DNA from 3 places in the Pseudomonas glycinis genome. Region 1 is predicted to be linked to each of the others. Evidence: predicted binding sites of a transcription regulator. Region 1 holds the regulator's gene; each other region holds the start of a gene.

Region 1 (4,663 bases):
AAAGGCAACACCGTGACCATGACGCGCGCGCCCAATGGCGACATCGATGTGGTGACCTCGGTCGGCAACCTGGCCTATTTCGAGCAGTTGCAGACCCAGGGCGACGCCAACCCGGTCAAGGGCTACGGCGTGACGATTCAATACCACGCCCAGCAGAATCGGGTGGTGCTGATCGACAAGGCCAAGGTTATCGACAAGGACAACAACGTCACCCAGGGCGAAAAAATCGTCTACGACACCGTGAAGAAACTGGCCAGCGCCGGTCGCGCCACGGGCAGCAAGGTCACCGAATCGCGCCCGCGCATCGACATGGTGATCCAGCCGAAGAAGAAAACCGAAGAGAAATCCCAGTAATGGCAACTCTGAAAGCTCAGCACCTGGCCAAGGCCTATAAAAGCCGCCAGGTCGTGCGTGACGTCAGCCTGTCGATCGACAGCGGGCAGATCGTCGGCTTGCTCGGCCCGAACGGCGCAGGCAAGACCACGTGCTTCTACATGATCGTCGGCCTGGTGCAGGCGGATCAGGGCCGTGTGCTGATCGATGATCTGGACGTCAGCCACCAGCCGATGCACGGCCGCGCCAAGGCCGGTATCGGCTATCTGCCGCAAGAAGCGTCGATCTTCCGAAAACTGTCGGTCGCCGACAACATCATGGCGATCCTCGAGACCCGCCCGGAGCTGGACAAGGCCGGTCGGCGCAAGGAGCTGGAAAGCCTGCTGCAGGAATTCCACATCAGCCACATCCGCGACAACCTCGGCATGAGCCTGTCCGGTGGTGAGCGCCGCCGGGTGGAAATCGCTCGCGCCCTGGCCACTGCGCCGAAATTCATCCTGCTCGACGAACCGTTCGCCGGTGTCGACCCGATCTCGGTCGGCGACATCAAGCAGATCATCCACCACCTCAAGGCCAAGGGCATCGGTGTGCTGATCACCGACCACAACGTCCGTGAGACGCTGGATATCTGCGAAACCGCTTACATCGTCAACGACGGTCAACTGATCGCAGAAGGTGATGCCGAGACCATCCTGGCCAACGATCTGGTCAAGGAAGTGTATCTGGGTCACGAGTTCCGCCTGTAAGCGCGACAGCGCTGTATCGATTCAAGGCGCATTTATCCGCTTTAATTGTTACGGCGCTCTAGGCAAACACTTCAGTTTCAGGCATATAATTTGCTTAAGTTTGGCGCTTCGGCGCCCTGTAGTGGATGGCGCAAAGCGCCGGCGAATAAGGTGTTAAGCCCCTGCCATGAAACCATCGCTAGTCTTGAGAATGGGCCAGCAGCTGACGATGACACCGCAGCTGCAACAGGCCATCCGCCTGCTCCAATTGTCGACCCTGGACCTGCAACAGGAGATCCAGGAGGCTCTGGAATCCAATCCGATGCTCGAACGCCAGGAAGAAGGCGACGACTTCGACAATGCCGATCCTCTGGCCGACAACGCCGAACAGAAGCCCGCCGAAATCCAGGAACCCTCCTACCAGGAAACCGCCCCGACGGTGGACAACCTCGAGGATGGCGAGTGGAACGAGCGCATCCCCAACGAACTGCCAGTGGATACCGCCTGGGAAGACGTCTACCAGACCAGCGCCAGCAGCCTGCCGAGCAGCGATGACGATGAGTGGGATTTCACCACCCGCACATCCGCCGGCGAGAGCCTGCAGAGCCATCTGCTTTGGCAACTGAACCTGGCGCCGATGTCCGACACCGATCGCCTGATCGCCGTGACCCTGATCGACTGCATCAACAATCAGGGCTATCTGGACGAAACCCTCGAAGAAATTCTTGAAGCGTTCGATCCTGAACTGGACATCGAGCTCGACGAGATCGAAGCCGTCCTGCATCGCATCCAGCAATTCGAGCCTGCCGGGATCGGCGCCCGCAACCTCAGCGAATGCCTGCTGCTGCAATTGCGTCAGTTGCCCGCGAAGACGCCGTGGCTGACCGAGGCCAAGCGTCTGGTAGCCGATTACATCGACCTGCTCGGCAGTCGCGATTACAGCCAGTTGATGCGCCGGATGAAGCTCAAGGAAGACGAGCTGCGCCAGGTCATCGAACTGGTGCAGAGTCTCAATCCGCGTCCCGGTTCGCAGATCGAGTCGACCGAAGCCGAATATGTCATTCCCGATGTGATCGTGCGCAAGGACAACGAGCGCTGGCTGGTCGAGCTGAACCAGGAATCGGTGCCACGTCTGCGCGTCAATGCCCAGTACGCCGGGTTTGTGAAACGTGCCGACACCAGCGCCGACAACACTTTCATGCGCAACCAGTTGCAGGAAGCCCGCTGGTTCATCAAGAGCCTGCAGAGCCGCAACGAAACCCTGATGAAAGTGGCCACGCAGATCGTCGAACATCAGCGCGGTTTCCTCGAGTACGGCGACGAAGCGATGAAGCCGTTGGTATTGCATGACATCGCCGAAGCGGTCGGCATGCACGAATCGACGATTTCCCGGGTGACCACACAGAAATTCATGCATACCCCGCGCGGTATTTATGAGCTGAAATACTTTTTCTCCAGCCACGTCAGCACCTCCGAAGGCGGCGAATGCTCGTCCACGGCGATCCGCGCGATCATCAAAAAACTGGTCGCCGCGGAAAATCAGAAAAAGCCGTTGAGTGACAGCAAGATCGCTGGTTTACTGGAGGCACAAGGCATTCAGGTGGCTCGCCGCACCGTCGCCAAGTACCGCGAATCCCTCGGAATCGCGCCTTCGAGCGAACGCAAGCGGTTGATGTAAGCCACGTTACAGCGTTCCAGTGGCAGGCTTTTCGGCCTGCCGCTTTATGCTCTGGCAACGAAGGAGAAGCTGTATGCAAGTCAACATCAGTGGACACCAACTGGAAGTGACCCAACCTCTGCGTTCCTACATCGAGGAAAAACTCCAGCGACTGGAGCGACATTTCGACAAGATCACCAACGTGCAGGTCACGATGTGCGTCGAAAAGCTGAAGCAGAAGATCGAAGCCACCTTGCATATCCCCGGCAGCGAAGTGGTCGCCAACGCAGAAGATACCGACATGTACGCTGCGATCGACTCACTCACCGACAAGCTGGATCGCCAACTCAAAAAGCATAAGGAAAAGACCCAGAGCCTCCTCCAGGGCGCGACCGGTCGTTAACACCCCTATCCCATGATCCGACTTGAAACCATCCTGACCCCCGGCCGTTCCCAAGTGAACGCGCCGGGCGGCAGCAAGAAAAAAGCCCTCGAACAGATTGCCAACCTGATCCACCGCGAAGTGCCGGATCTGGCGATGCAGGAAGTCTTCGAGGCGCTGATCGCCCGTGAAAAACTCGGTTCCACCGGTTTTGGCAACGGCATCGCCATTCCCCACTGCCGCCTCAAGGGCTGCACGGCACCAGTCAGTGCCCTGCTGCATCTTGAAGCCCCAATCGATTTCGACGCCATCGACGGCGCTCCGGTGGACCTGCTATTCGTACTGCTTGTCCCGGAAGCCGCAACCGACGCGCATCTGGAGTTGTTGCGCCAGATCGCCAGCATGCTCGACCGCAAGGAAGTTCGTGAAAAACTGCGCAGCGCCGCGAGCAACGAAGCCTTGTACCAGGTTGTACTGGACGAGCAGAACGGGCACTAATCATGCGTTTGATCATTGTCAGTGGCCGTTCGGGCTCGGGTAAAAGTACCGCCCTGAATGTCCTTGAGGACAACGGCTACTACTGCATCGACAATCTGCCGGCCGGTTTGCTGCCGGAACTGGCCGAGCGTGCGCTGATTCACACGGAACTGGCGCAGCCGCTGGTCGCCGTGTCGATCGATGCGCGCAACCTGCCCAGCCATCTGTCACGCTTCCCTGAGTTGCTCGAAGACGTGCGTGCCAAGCATATCAAGTGCGATGTGCTGTACCTGGACGCCGACGAGGAAACCCTGCTCAAGCGTTTTTCCGAGACCCGTCGTCGTCACCCGCTGAGCAACGCCAATCGCTCACTGGCCGAGGCGATTCACGACGAAACCGCCCTGCTTGGTCCGATCGCCGATCTGGCCGACCTGAAAATCAACACCACCAGCCTGAATCTGTATCAACTGCGCGATACCCTGAAGTTGCGTCTGTTGAATCAGCCTGAGCCCGGCACGGCGTTTCTGGTTGAATCATTTGGCTTCAAGCGCGGCATGCCGGTCGACGCCGACCTCGTGTTCGATGTGCGCTGCCTGCCCAATCCGTACTGGAAACCCGAGCTGCGCGCTCAGTCCGGCCTCGATGCCCCTGTGGCCGATTATCTGGCGCAGCAGCCGGATGTCGAAGAAATGTATCAGGACATCTACGCCTACCTGAACAAGTGGCTGCCACGTTTCGCCGCCAGCAACCGCGCCTACGTGACCATTGCCATCGGCTGCACCGGCGGGCACCACCGCTCCGTCTACCTGACCGAACGTCTGGGCCAGGCCCTGCAGAAAACCCTGAAGAACGTCCAGGTTCGCCACCGCGACCTCACCTAAAGGATCCACACCGCGATGCCTGCTCGTGAAATCGAAATCATCAATAAGCTGGGTCTGCATGCTCGGGCATCGGCCAAATTCGTCGGCGTGGCCGGTCAGTATCCAGACTGCACGATCCGGGTGGGACGCACACCTGAAACGACTGTCGACGGCAAGAGCATCATGGCAATGATGATGCTCGCGGCGGGTAAAGGCACCAAAATCCATT
Region 2 (4,663 bases), on a different contig from region 1:
CCAGCATCTGGCGGCGGTCTACGACAGCGCCCATCCCCGGGCCAAACGCATGAAAGGCGATGATTCATGAGCATTCAGTTGATCACCTTCGACCTCGACGACACCCTGTGGGACACCGCTCCGGTGATCGCCAGCGCCGAAACCGTGTTGCGCGAATGGCTGAGCGAGCATGCGTCGAATCTGGGCGCAGTGCCGGTGGAGCATTTGTGGTCGATTCGCGAGCGAGTGCTGGCGGGCGAACCGAGCCTCAAACACCGCATCAGCGCGCTGCGCCGACGTGTGCTGTTCCATGCGCTGGAAGAAGCTGGATATGCCCACGGCGAGGCGTCGGAGCTGGCTGACAAGGCTTTTGAAGTGTTCCTGCATGCGCGGCATCAGATCGAGGTGTTCCCGGAAGTCGAGCCGCTGCTGGAGCTGCTCGCCAATCACTATGCCCTCGGCGTGGTCACCAATGGCAATGCCGACGTGCGCCGGCTGGGGCTGGCGGATTACTTCAAGTTCGCGTTGTGCGCCGAAGACATCGGCATCGCCAAACCGGATGCGCGGCTGTTTCATGAGGCCCTGCAGCGTGGCGGAGTAAGTGCCGAAGCGGCGGTGCATGTCGGCGATCATCCCGGCGATGACATTGCCGGCGCGCAACAGGCGGGATTACGCGCGGTGTGGTTCAACCCGACGGGCAAGGTCTGGGAGGCGGAGCGCTTGCCCGATGCCGAAATCCGCAGCCTGACCGATTTGCCAGCCGTTCTCGCACGCTGGAATGCCACCTCGAAATAATCCACAAACCCTGTGGGAGCGAGCCTGCTCGCGAATGCGGTGTGTCATCCAACATGTATGTCGGCTGACATGCCCCCTTCGCGAGCAGGCTCGCTGCCACCGGGGACTGCATTTGTTTTCAACGCATTTATTCCAGGCATGAAAAAGCCCGCAGCGACGGCGGGCTTTTTCAGCAAGCGAGCGACGCGCCTCAGATAGGGCGGCTGCCGTACTTGTTATCCGGCTTCTTGGGCGGATCGGCGACCACGTTGGCCTCCACTTCCTGCACCTTGCCGCCGCGCGCAAGGAATTCTTCCATGGCCTTGGCCAGGGCGTCACGCTCCTTGTTCTTGGCTTCGATGCTCGGCAACTCGTCGACCGATACCGCAGCCTTGGCTTTGCCTTTGGCAGCCGGGGCCGGCGTGTCGTCACCGCCATCGTCTTCGGCAACGTCTTCCGCTGCCGCTTCCAGGCCTTCCTCGGCCTCGTCTTCGTCGCCTACTTCGAGGTCGTCGTTTTCCAGATCATCGTCGCTCATGTTCTACCTCATGACTTGCCAAAAGCAGATTAGTTATAGACCAGCTTTGGCGGCTGTCGAAGCCGCCGTTGAAAAATCTTCTGCCGCTGCCCGGCAGCGGCTCATGCCTGTTCACCGTGCAAGGTGGCGAGGACTTTACGGGCACCGCCATGATCACGGTGCTCGCCCAGATAAATCCCTTGCCAGGTACCCAGTGCCAGCCGCCCTGCCGCAACCGGCAGACTGATCTGGCAACCGAGCACGCTGGCCTTGAAGTGCGCCGGGAGATCATCCGGGCCTTCGTCGTTGTGCTCGTAGCCGTCTGTTCCTTGTGGGATCAGACGATTGAAAAATCGTTCGAAGTCGCGACGAACTGCCGGATCGGCGTTCTCGTTGATGGTCAACGACGCCGACGTGTGCTGCAGCCACAAATGCAACAGACCGACCCGACAGGTCTTGAGTTCAGGCAAGCCTGCGAGCAACTCGTCCGTCACCAGATGAAAGCCCCGGGGCCTTGCCCGCAGGGTTATCAGAGTCTGTTGCCACATACAGTTCTCCGCTCGTTCGGGGCGCATTCTAGCGTGCTCTGAAAAAAAACAAAGGCCCTAATATTCCTGCAGCGATGTAAGCGATTGCCCGCAGAAAAAGCCTCGTCGTAAAGACGACCAAAGCCGTAAGAAAAATCCTTTCAGCCACTCCCTGAATGACAAATCCCGGACAAAAAAATGCCCGGCGAACCGGGCAATTTTTTATCGCGCGTACTTACAGGTTGTAGCCGCGTTCGTTGTGTTGTGCCAGATCGAGGCCGACCGACTCTTCTTCCTCCGTTACGCGCAGACCCATGACGGCGTCCAGCACCTTGAGGATGATGAAGGTGACGATCGCGGTGTAGATCACCGTGAAGCCGACGCCTTTGATCTGGATCCAGACCTGCGCGCCGATGTCAGTCACGGTGCCGAAGCCGCCCAGTGCCGGTGCGGCAAACACACCGGTGAGGATCGCGCCGAGGATACCGCCGATGCCGTGCACGCCGAAGGCGTCCAGGGAATCGTCATAGCCGAGTTTGCGTTTCAGGGTGGTGGCGCAGAAGAAGCACACCACGCCTGCGGCCAGACCGATCACCAGTGCACCCATCGGGCCCACGGTGCCAGCGGCCGGAGTGATCGCGACCAGACCGGCGACCACACCCGAAGCAATACCCAGTGCGCTTGGCTTGCCGTGGGTGACCCACTCGGCAAACATCCAGCCCAGTGCCGCAGCGGCAGTGGCGATCTGGGTAACCAGCATGGCCATACCGGCAGTGCCGTTGGCAGCGGCAGCGGAACCGGCGTTGAAGCCGAACCAGCCGACCCACAGCATCGCCGCGCCCATCAGGGTGTAGCCGAGGTTATGCGGAGCCATTGGTGTGGTCGGGAAGCCTTTGCGCTTGCCCAGTACCAGGCACGCGACCAGACCGGCGATACCGGCGTTGATGTGCACCACGGTGCCGCCAGCGAAGTCGAGCACGCCCCAGTCCCACATCAGGCCGCCGTTACCGGACCAGACCATGTGCGCGATCGGTGCATAAACCAGAGTGAACCAGATGCCCATGAAGATCAGCATCGCGGAGAACTTCATGCGCTCGGCGAACGCACCGACAATCAGCGCCGGGGTGATGATCGCGAAGGTCATCTGGAAGGTGATGAACACCGCCTCAGGGAACAGCGCCGCCGGGCCGGTGATGCTCGAAGGCGTGACACCGGCGAGGAACGCCTTGCCCATGCCACCGAAGAACGAATTGAAGTTGACGACGCCCTGCTCCATGCCGGTGGTGTCGAAGGCAATGCTGTAGCCATAAATGACCCACAGGATGCTGATCAGACCGGTAATGGCGAAGCACTGCATCAGCACGGAAAGAATGTTTTTCGAGCGAACCATACCGCCGTAGAACAGCGCCAGGCCGGGAATGGTCATGAACAGCACGAGCGCTGTCGAGGTGAGCATCCAGGCGGTGTCGCCGGAATTGAGGACTGGCGCTGCCACTTCGTCTGCCGCCATGGCGATGCCGGGCATTACGATGGACAACAGGGCGCCTAGCCCTGCGAATTTACGCAGAGTCATATTGTTTTCTCCTGGGGCGTTGGGTTTGTGGCGGCGCTTAGATCGCGTCGGTATCGGTTTCGCCGGTACGGATGCGGATCGCCTGTTCCAGATTGACCACGAAGATCTTGCCGTCACCGATCTTGCCGGTGTTGGCCGCTTTGGTTATCGCCTCGATAACCCGATCCAGATCCTTGTCGTCGATGGCCACGTCGATTTTCACCTTGGGCAGAAAATCGACCACATATTCCGCGCCGCGATACAGCTCGGTGTGACCCTTCTGCCGGCCGAAGCCTTTGACTTCAGTAACGGTAATGCCCTGCACGCCGATTTCGGACAGCGACTCGCGCACGTCGTCCAACTTGAACGGCTTGATGATGGCAGTGACTAGCTTCATGAAACTCTCTCCCGAATTGGTGGACTTGCCCCAGGAAAACAAACCCGTCTCAAGTCTAAGCGCAGTGCCTGGCTTTGTAACGCATCGTTGACGCCAGCTAACCGCATCAGACGAAACTCCCCGCTTCGTCTGCCGCACTGCATTCGTCACAGCGACTGCATCAGTGCATGGGTCGAGGGTGACTAAGCAGAAACCTTGCCAGCTCGGCAAAAACCCTGCATTTCAATCTCTTGGCCCCCGTTGCACGCGCTCGGGCAGAAAAGCTTTTGCCGATACGCACAACAACGGTGCGCCACCGTCCGCCCCCCTGCGCGAAAAGCGTGCATCCGTGCAACGGGATTGACTATAGACACTGCGTGATACACTGCCGGCCATTGTTTCCAGGACATTTCCCATGCTCGCGCCCAAAGACTTCCTCGACGCCCTGAGCGGCACCGCCTCCCGCCTCTTCAACGGCGACACCCCGCTGCCGAAAGCCGAAATCGAAAGCCAGTTCAAAATGCTCCTGCAAAGTGCCTTCAGCAAACTCGATCTGGTCAGCCGGGAAGAGTTTGATAGTCAGATGGTGGTGTTGGCTCGCACGCGGGCACGGCTTGAGAGTCTTGAAGCGAAGGTGGCGGAGATGGAGGCGAAACTGAATCCGCCGGCTGAATAGCACCACTACTGACAGTGAAGGTTGGGCACGCTCTTCAGCTTTAAAGGCGTCGAAAAAAAACCTTCAAGCGTTTTCCTTCAAGCAGCCTTCAGCTCCACTGCCTAGATTCACTATCAAGCGCAATGTGCCAGCCGCTCGACCTGATCACGGATTGCAGCTCCTCTTTCAATTTCGGCTTTTCGCAGATCGTAGGTCGATTGGAGGTTCAGCCAAAACTCAGGAGTGGTGTCCAGACAGATTGAAAGTCTTAAAGCCATGTCAG
Region 3 (4,663 bases), on a different contig from region 1:
CTGATCACGTCAGTCAGGCGGATGCCGAACTTCTCGTTGACCACCACTACTTCGCCGTGGGCGATCAAGGTGCCATTGACCAGCACGTCGAGCGGCTCACCGGCCAGACGATCGAGCTCGATCACCGAACCCTGGTTGAGTTGCAGCAGGTTGCGGATGTTGATGTCGGTGCTGCCGACTTCCATCGAGATCGACACCGGAATGTCGAGGATCACGTCCAGGTTCGGACCGTCGAGGGTCACCGGATCGTTGTTCTTCGGCACGCTGCCGAACTCTTCCATCGGCAGACGGTTGGAGCTGGAAGTGCCGGCGTCGGCAGCCAGCAGTGCATCGATGTCAGCCTGGCCGGCATCACCGGTTTCTTCCAGGGCCGCAGCCCATTCATCGGCCAGTGCCTGGTCGTCCTGCGCGTTCATATCGTCGTTCATCATGTGTCCTCGGCGGGCAACAATTCGGTTAAATACGGGGGTGAAAAGCGCCGCCTCAGCGACGCTCGATCGGCTCGATCACCTGCAACGCGAGGTTGCCTTTGTGCGAGCCCATCTTGACCTTGAAGGCCGGCACGCCGTTGGCGCGCATGATCATGTCTTCCGGCATCTCGACCGGGATCACATCCCCCGGTTGCATGTGCAGGATGTCGCGCAGCTTCAACTGGCGGCGGGCCACGGTGGCACCGATCGGCACGTCGACATCGAGCACGTCCTGGCGCAGGGCGTTGACCCAGCGCTCGTCCTGATCGTCGAGGTCGGACTGGAAACCGGCGTCGAGCATCTCGCGCACCGGCTCGATCATCGAGTAAGGCATGGTCACGTGCAGATCGCCGCCACCGCCATCGAGTTCGATGTGGAAGGTGGAAACCACAATCGCTTCGCTCGGACCGACGATGTTGGCCATGGCCGGGTTCACTTCCGAGTTGATGTACTCGAAATTGACTTCCATGATCGCCTGCCAGGCTTCTTTCAGATCGACGAAAGCCTGCTCGAGCACCATGCGCACTACGCGCAGTTCGGTCGGGGTGAATTCCCGCCCTTCGATCTTGGCGTGACGGCCGTCGCCACCGAAAAAGTTGTCCACCAGCTTGAACACCAGTTTGGCGTCGAGGATGAACAGCGCGGTGCCGCGCAGCGGTTTGATCTTGACCAGGTTGAGGCTGGTCGGCACGTACAGCGAGTGCACGTATTCGCCGAACTTCATCACCTGCACGCCACCTACGGCCACGTCCGCCGAGCGGCGCAGCATGTTGAACATGCTGATGCGGGTGTAGCGGGCAAAGCGCTCGTTGATCATTTCCAGCGTCGGCATGCGTCCACGGACGATGCGATCCTGGCTGGTCAGGTCGTAGCTTTTGACACTGCCGGGTTCGGCAGCATTATCGGTCTGTACCAGACCATCATCGACGCCATGCAGCAGCGCATCGATTTCATCCTGGGACAGCAGATCCTGCACGGCCATGTCGTGTTCCTACTGCAGTACGAAATTAGTGAAAAGCAACTGTTCGATGACCACTTTGCCCAGTTCTTTCTGCGCCACTTCCTGGACACTGGCGGTGGCCTTCTGGCGCAACATCTCTTGCCCGACCGGTGTCGCCAGTGTGGCGAAATCCTGACCGGAGAAGAGCATCACCAGGTTGTTGCGGATAACCGGCATGTGCACTTTGAGCGCGTCCAGATCGGCCTGATTACGCGCCAGCATGGTGATGCTCACCTGCATGTAGCGCTGACGGCCGTTCTGGTTGTAATTGGCAACGAAGGCCGGCGCCATCGGCTCGAAAATCGCCGCCTGCTTGCCGACCGGTGCTGCTTCAGCGGCCTCGGCAGGCTTGCTCTGCGCGCCGTGCATGAAGAACCAGGTCGCCCCGACGGATGCACCAATGGCCACCAGCAACGCCAGCACGATCACGATGATCAGCTTGAGTTTGCCTTTGGTTGCGGGGTCTTTTACTGCTGCAGCTTCGCTCTTCGCCATGCCAATAATCCGTCACTAATCGGGGGTTTCACAGTCGCACGGCAAGGCAAGAGCAAGTGTTATGCCAGAAGTGTCGGAGGTCGAGAACGACGCTAAAGTCAAAAGCACCCTCACCCCAGCCCTCTCCCGGAGGGAGAGGGGGCCGACCGAGATGTAATGGGGCTGGACATCGACCTGCACAACCGAGGTGATTGCAAGTTCAGGGCGGGAATCAACAGGTCGCCGAATGTCGAACGGATTCAGCGATGCTCGTTCAGGTCGGCGTAGTTCTTCAAGATTCCCCAATCGGTCCCCTCTCCCTCTGGGAGAGGGCTAGGGTGAGGGGGCTCTTGATTTGATCAGGCGTAATAGTCGACCGCGCTGGTGCCGATGACGCTGGTGGTCTGCGCGGCAACTTCCGCCACTGTAGCCGGTGCCAATTCCTCATCCGCCGAATCCAGGCGGCCACCCGCAGCGCTGGTCCGACCACTCTGGCCCTGCTGCGCCTGTTCCTGGCCTTGCTGGCCCTGCCAGCCACGGTTCTGGTCGGCAACGTTGACGTCGACCTGGCCCATGCCCTGCTGGTTGAACATGTCGCGCAGGCGGTGCATCTGGCTGTCGAGCGCTTCACGCACGCTCGGATGCGCGCTCATGAAGGTGACCTGGGTCTGCTGATCCGGAACCATGTTCACGCGGATATCCAGGCGCCCCAGCTCCGCCGGCTGCAACTGAATGTCGGCGGCCTTCAGGTTGACGCTGGACAGGTACATGACGCGGTTGACCACTTCTTCGGTCCAGCCGCTCTGGTGCATGGCGATCGGCTGATTCACTGGCAGCGCATTCGCGGTTTTCGGCGTAGCGGCCTGGGTCAGTGCCGCCAGACGGTTGGCGAAGTCGTCGACGCGGGTGTCGCTGGTAGCCGATTTCAGATCCTTCAGACCATCGTCGATCAACCCGCTGAAAGCTTGTTCGCCGCCTTGACTGGTGCTGTCCTTGTCGGCCTGCACGTCGAGCATGCTGGCCATGCCGGCGGCGAAGTTCTGCGCGGCGGTCAACTCGCCATCGGCCTGAGCCTGAGCAGGCGAGGCTTTCGGTTGCGCCTGGCTGGCGCCAGAAATATGCCCGCCCTGCTCCATCGCCATGCGCACGGCCGGCAGAGAATCGAGCGGGTCGGCTGTCGGATCAAATTCGCTGTCGGTGGCCGCCGGATCTTTGACCATGCCCGACACGACCGCCAGTGCAGGCGCTTCGGTTTCCGGCTGGGCTGGCGTGGTGACTGTTGGTGCTTGCACCACAGGCGCTGCCACCAACGGCTGAACGACTTGCGCCAAGGCCGGATCAAGCGCCGGATCTACAGGCGCGGCATCGGCCACAGGGCTTTGTACCGTTTCAGTGGTGTCATCGGCAGTGGCAGTCGCGTCGTCGCTCGTCGCCGCTTTGTCGGCAGGCAACGCTTTGCCGCTATCGGCAACTGCTGGCTCGGGCGCGGCAGACTGATCTTTGCCGATATCCTTTTTGCCGCTGCTGTCCGCGACCTTGTCGCGTGCCGGCTTGACTGAATTGTCAGCGCTCACGGCAGGCTTGGCCGGCGCCTGATCGGCAAACACTCTGGCGAAGCTGGAGGCCTTGTCCCCGGTGTCTGCGGCCATTGCCGACGATTTGGCAGAGGCGGCTTGCGCCTTGGCCTGAGCGGCGGTCTGAAGAAGAATGTTGGGGGTCGCAGGCATGACACGGTCTCCGCTGCACTGGGATCGTAGGTACAGTTGAGCAAGATGACTGCAAGTGCCGGGCCAGTTTGGCCTGACACTTGCGAAAAGCGCCGGGCGGCGACTTCAGTGGATGTGGGCGTGGTGCTTTTCGCTTTCGTACACCGGGCGTACTTCGGCGAATTCAGAATGGATATCGGCCACCAGTTGAGCGAGCGCTTCCGGACTTTTGTTCTTGGCATTCGACTCAAGGTCCTGGCACAACTCGGCCAGTCGAACCGCGCCCATGTTGCTCGCGCTGCCCTTGAAGCTATGGGCTACATCGGATAGCGCTTTAGCGCTGGTGCTGTCCTGCAACTCGTGCAGGCGGCTTTGCGAATCTGCCAGAAAAGTCTCCAGCAATTCCGTATAGCCGTCCTCCATCACCTCGCGCAAAGTATCGAGGACTTCGCGATCTACATGTGTGTCTGTCACTTGCTCACTCCTTGATCAAGAATGGGCGGATTATGCCTCAATCTCCCAGAAAAACTCCACGCTGGCACTACGACCCTGGTCCGACCAACTGGCGTTGCGCCCCAGTTGCCGGACCAGCCCGATGCCGCGTCCCGACAAGCGGGCGCTATCCACGGGCCGCTCCATGACCCGCGCCACATCAAAGCCCTTGCCGCTGTCCTCGACGCGAATGACCAGCCGCCCGCCCTCGCCTTGCGGCTGGACCTGCAAATGCACGCGCACGAAACCGTCTTGCAGCGCCTCCAGCCGCGCCGCGCGCATTTCATAGTAGCGGGCGAAACCTGCCGCATCGCGTTTAAGACTGGAATCCAGCCCGAGCACGCCGTGCTCCAGGCCATTGGAATACAACTCGGCGAGCACGCTGTACAGCGCTCCGCTTTGCGCGCGCAAGCCATGCACCTCAAGCAGCAACTGCAAGAGGAACGGCAACGGATTGAAACGCCTGAGCGTGGCGCCGCGAAACTCGAAACTGGCCGACCAGTCCAGCGGGCACGACTGGC

What was found. Region 1 encodes sigma-54, which starts transcription at its own class of promoters, with help from an activator protein. Its sites were predicted from a motif close to ANTGGCATNNANNTTGCTNT; they were not measured.
Region 2: the regulator sigma-54 is predicted to act here: its motif matches at 3,930-3,949, upstream of glnK (P-II family nitrogen regulator).
Region 3: the regulator sigma-54 is predicted to act here: its motif matches at 3,709-3,728, upstream of ACYSTU_RS25310 (flagellar hook-length control protein FliK).

What each region holds. Positions count from the first base shown of each region.
Region 1 is NZ_JBTYHF010000011.1:58,646-63,308, forward strand. It holds gene lptA (lipopolysaccharide transport periplasmic protein LptA) at 1-354, shown strand, start outside; gene lptB (LPS export ABC transporter ATP-binding protein) at 354-1,079, shown strand; gene ACYSTU_RS23985 (RNA polymerase factor sigma-54) at 1,246-2,736, shown strand; gene hpf (ribosome hibernation-promoting factor, HPF/YfiA family) at 2,810-3,118, shown strand; gene ptsN (PTS IIA-like nitrogen regulatory protein PtsN) at 3,131-3,595, shown strand; gene rapZ (RNase adapter RapZ) at 3,598-4,455, shown strand; gene ACYSTU_RS24005 (HPr family phosphocarrier protein) at 4,471-4,663, shown strand, end outside.
Region 2 is NZ_JBTYHF010000002.1:411,341-416,003, forward strand. It holds gene xerC (tyrosine recombinase XerC) at 1-70, shown strand, start outside; gene ACYSTU_RS05970 (HAD family hydrolase) at 67-774, shown strand; gene sutA (dormancy-specific transcriptional regulator SutA) at 965-1,291, opposite strand; gene ACYSTU_RS05980 (secondary thiamine-phosphate synthase enzyme YjbQ) at 1,393-1,818, opposite strand; gene ACYSTU_RS05985 (ammonium transporter) at 2,033-3,370, opposite strand; gene glnK (P-II family nitrogen regulator) at 3,408-3,746, opposite strand; gene ACYSTU_RS05995 (accessory factor UbiK family protein) at 4,141-4,401, shown strand; gene ACYSTU_RS06000 (HigA family addiction module antitoxin) at 4,515-4,663, opposite strand, start outside.
Region 3 is NZ_JBTYHF010000012.1:150,030-154,692, reverse strand. It holds gene fliN (flagellar motor switch protein FliN) at 1-428, opposite strand, end outside; gene fliM (flagellar motor switch protein FliM) at 484-1,452, opposite strand; gene fliL (flagellar basal body-associated protein FliL) at 1,462-1,965, opposite strand; gene ACYSTU_RS25310 (flagellar hook-length control protein FliK) at 2,304-3,671, opposite strand; gene ACYSTU_RS25305 (Hpt domain-containing protein) at 3,777-4,124, opposite strand; gene ACYSTU_RS25300 (ATP-binding SpoIIE family protein phosphatase) at 4,155-4,663, opposite strand, start outside.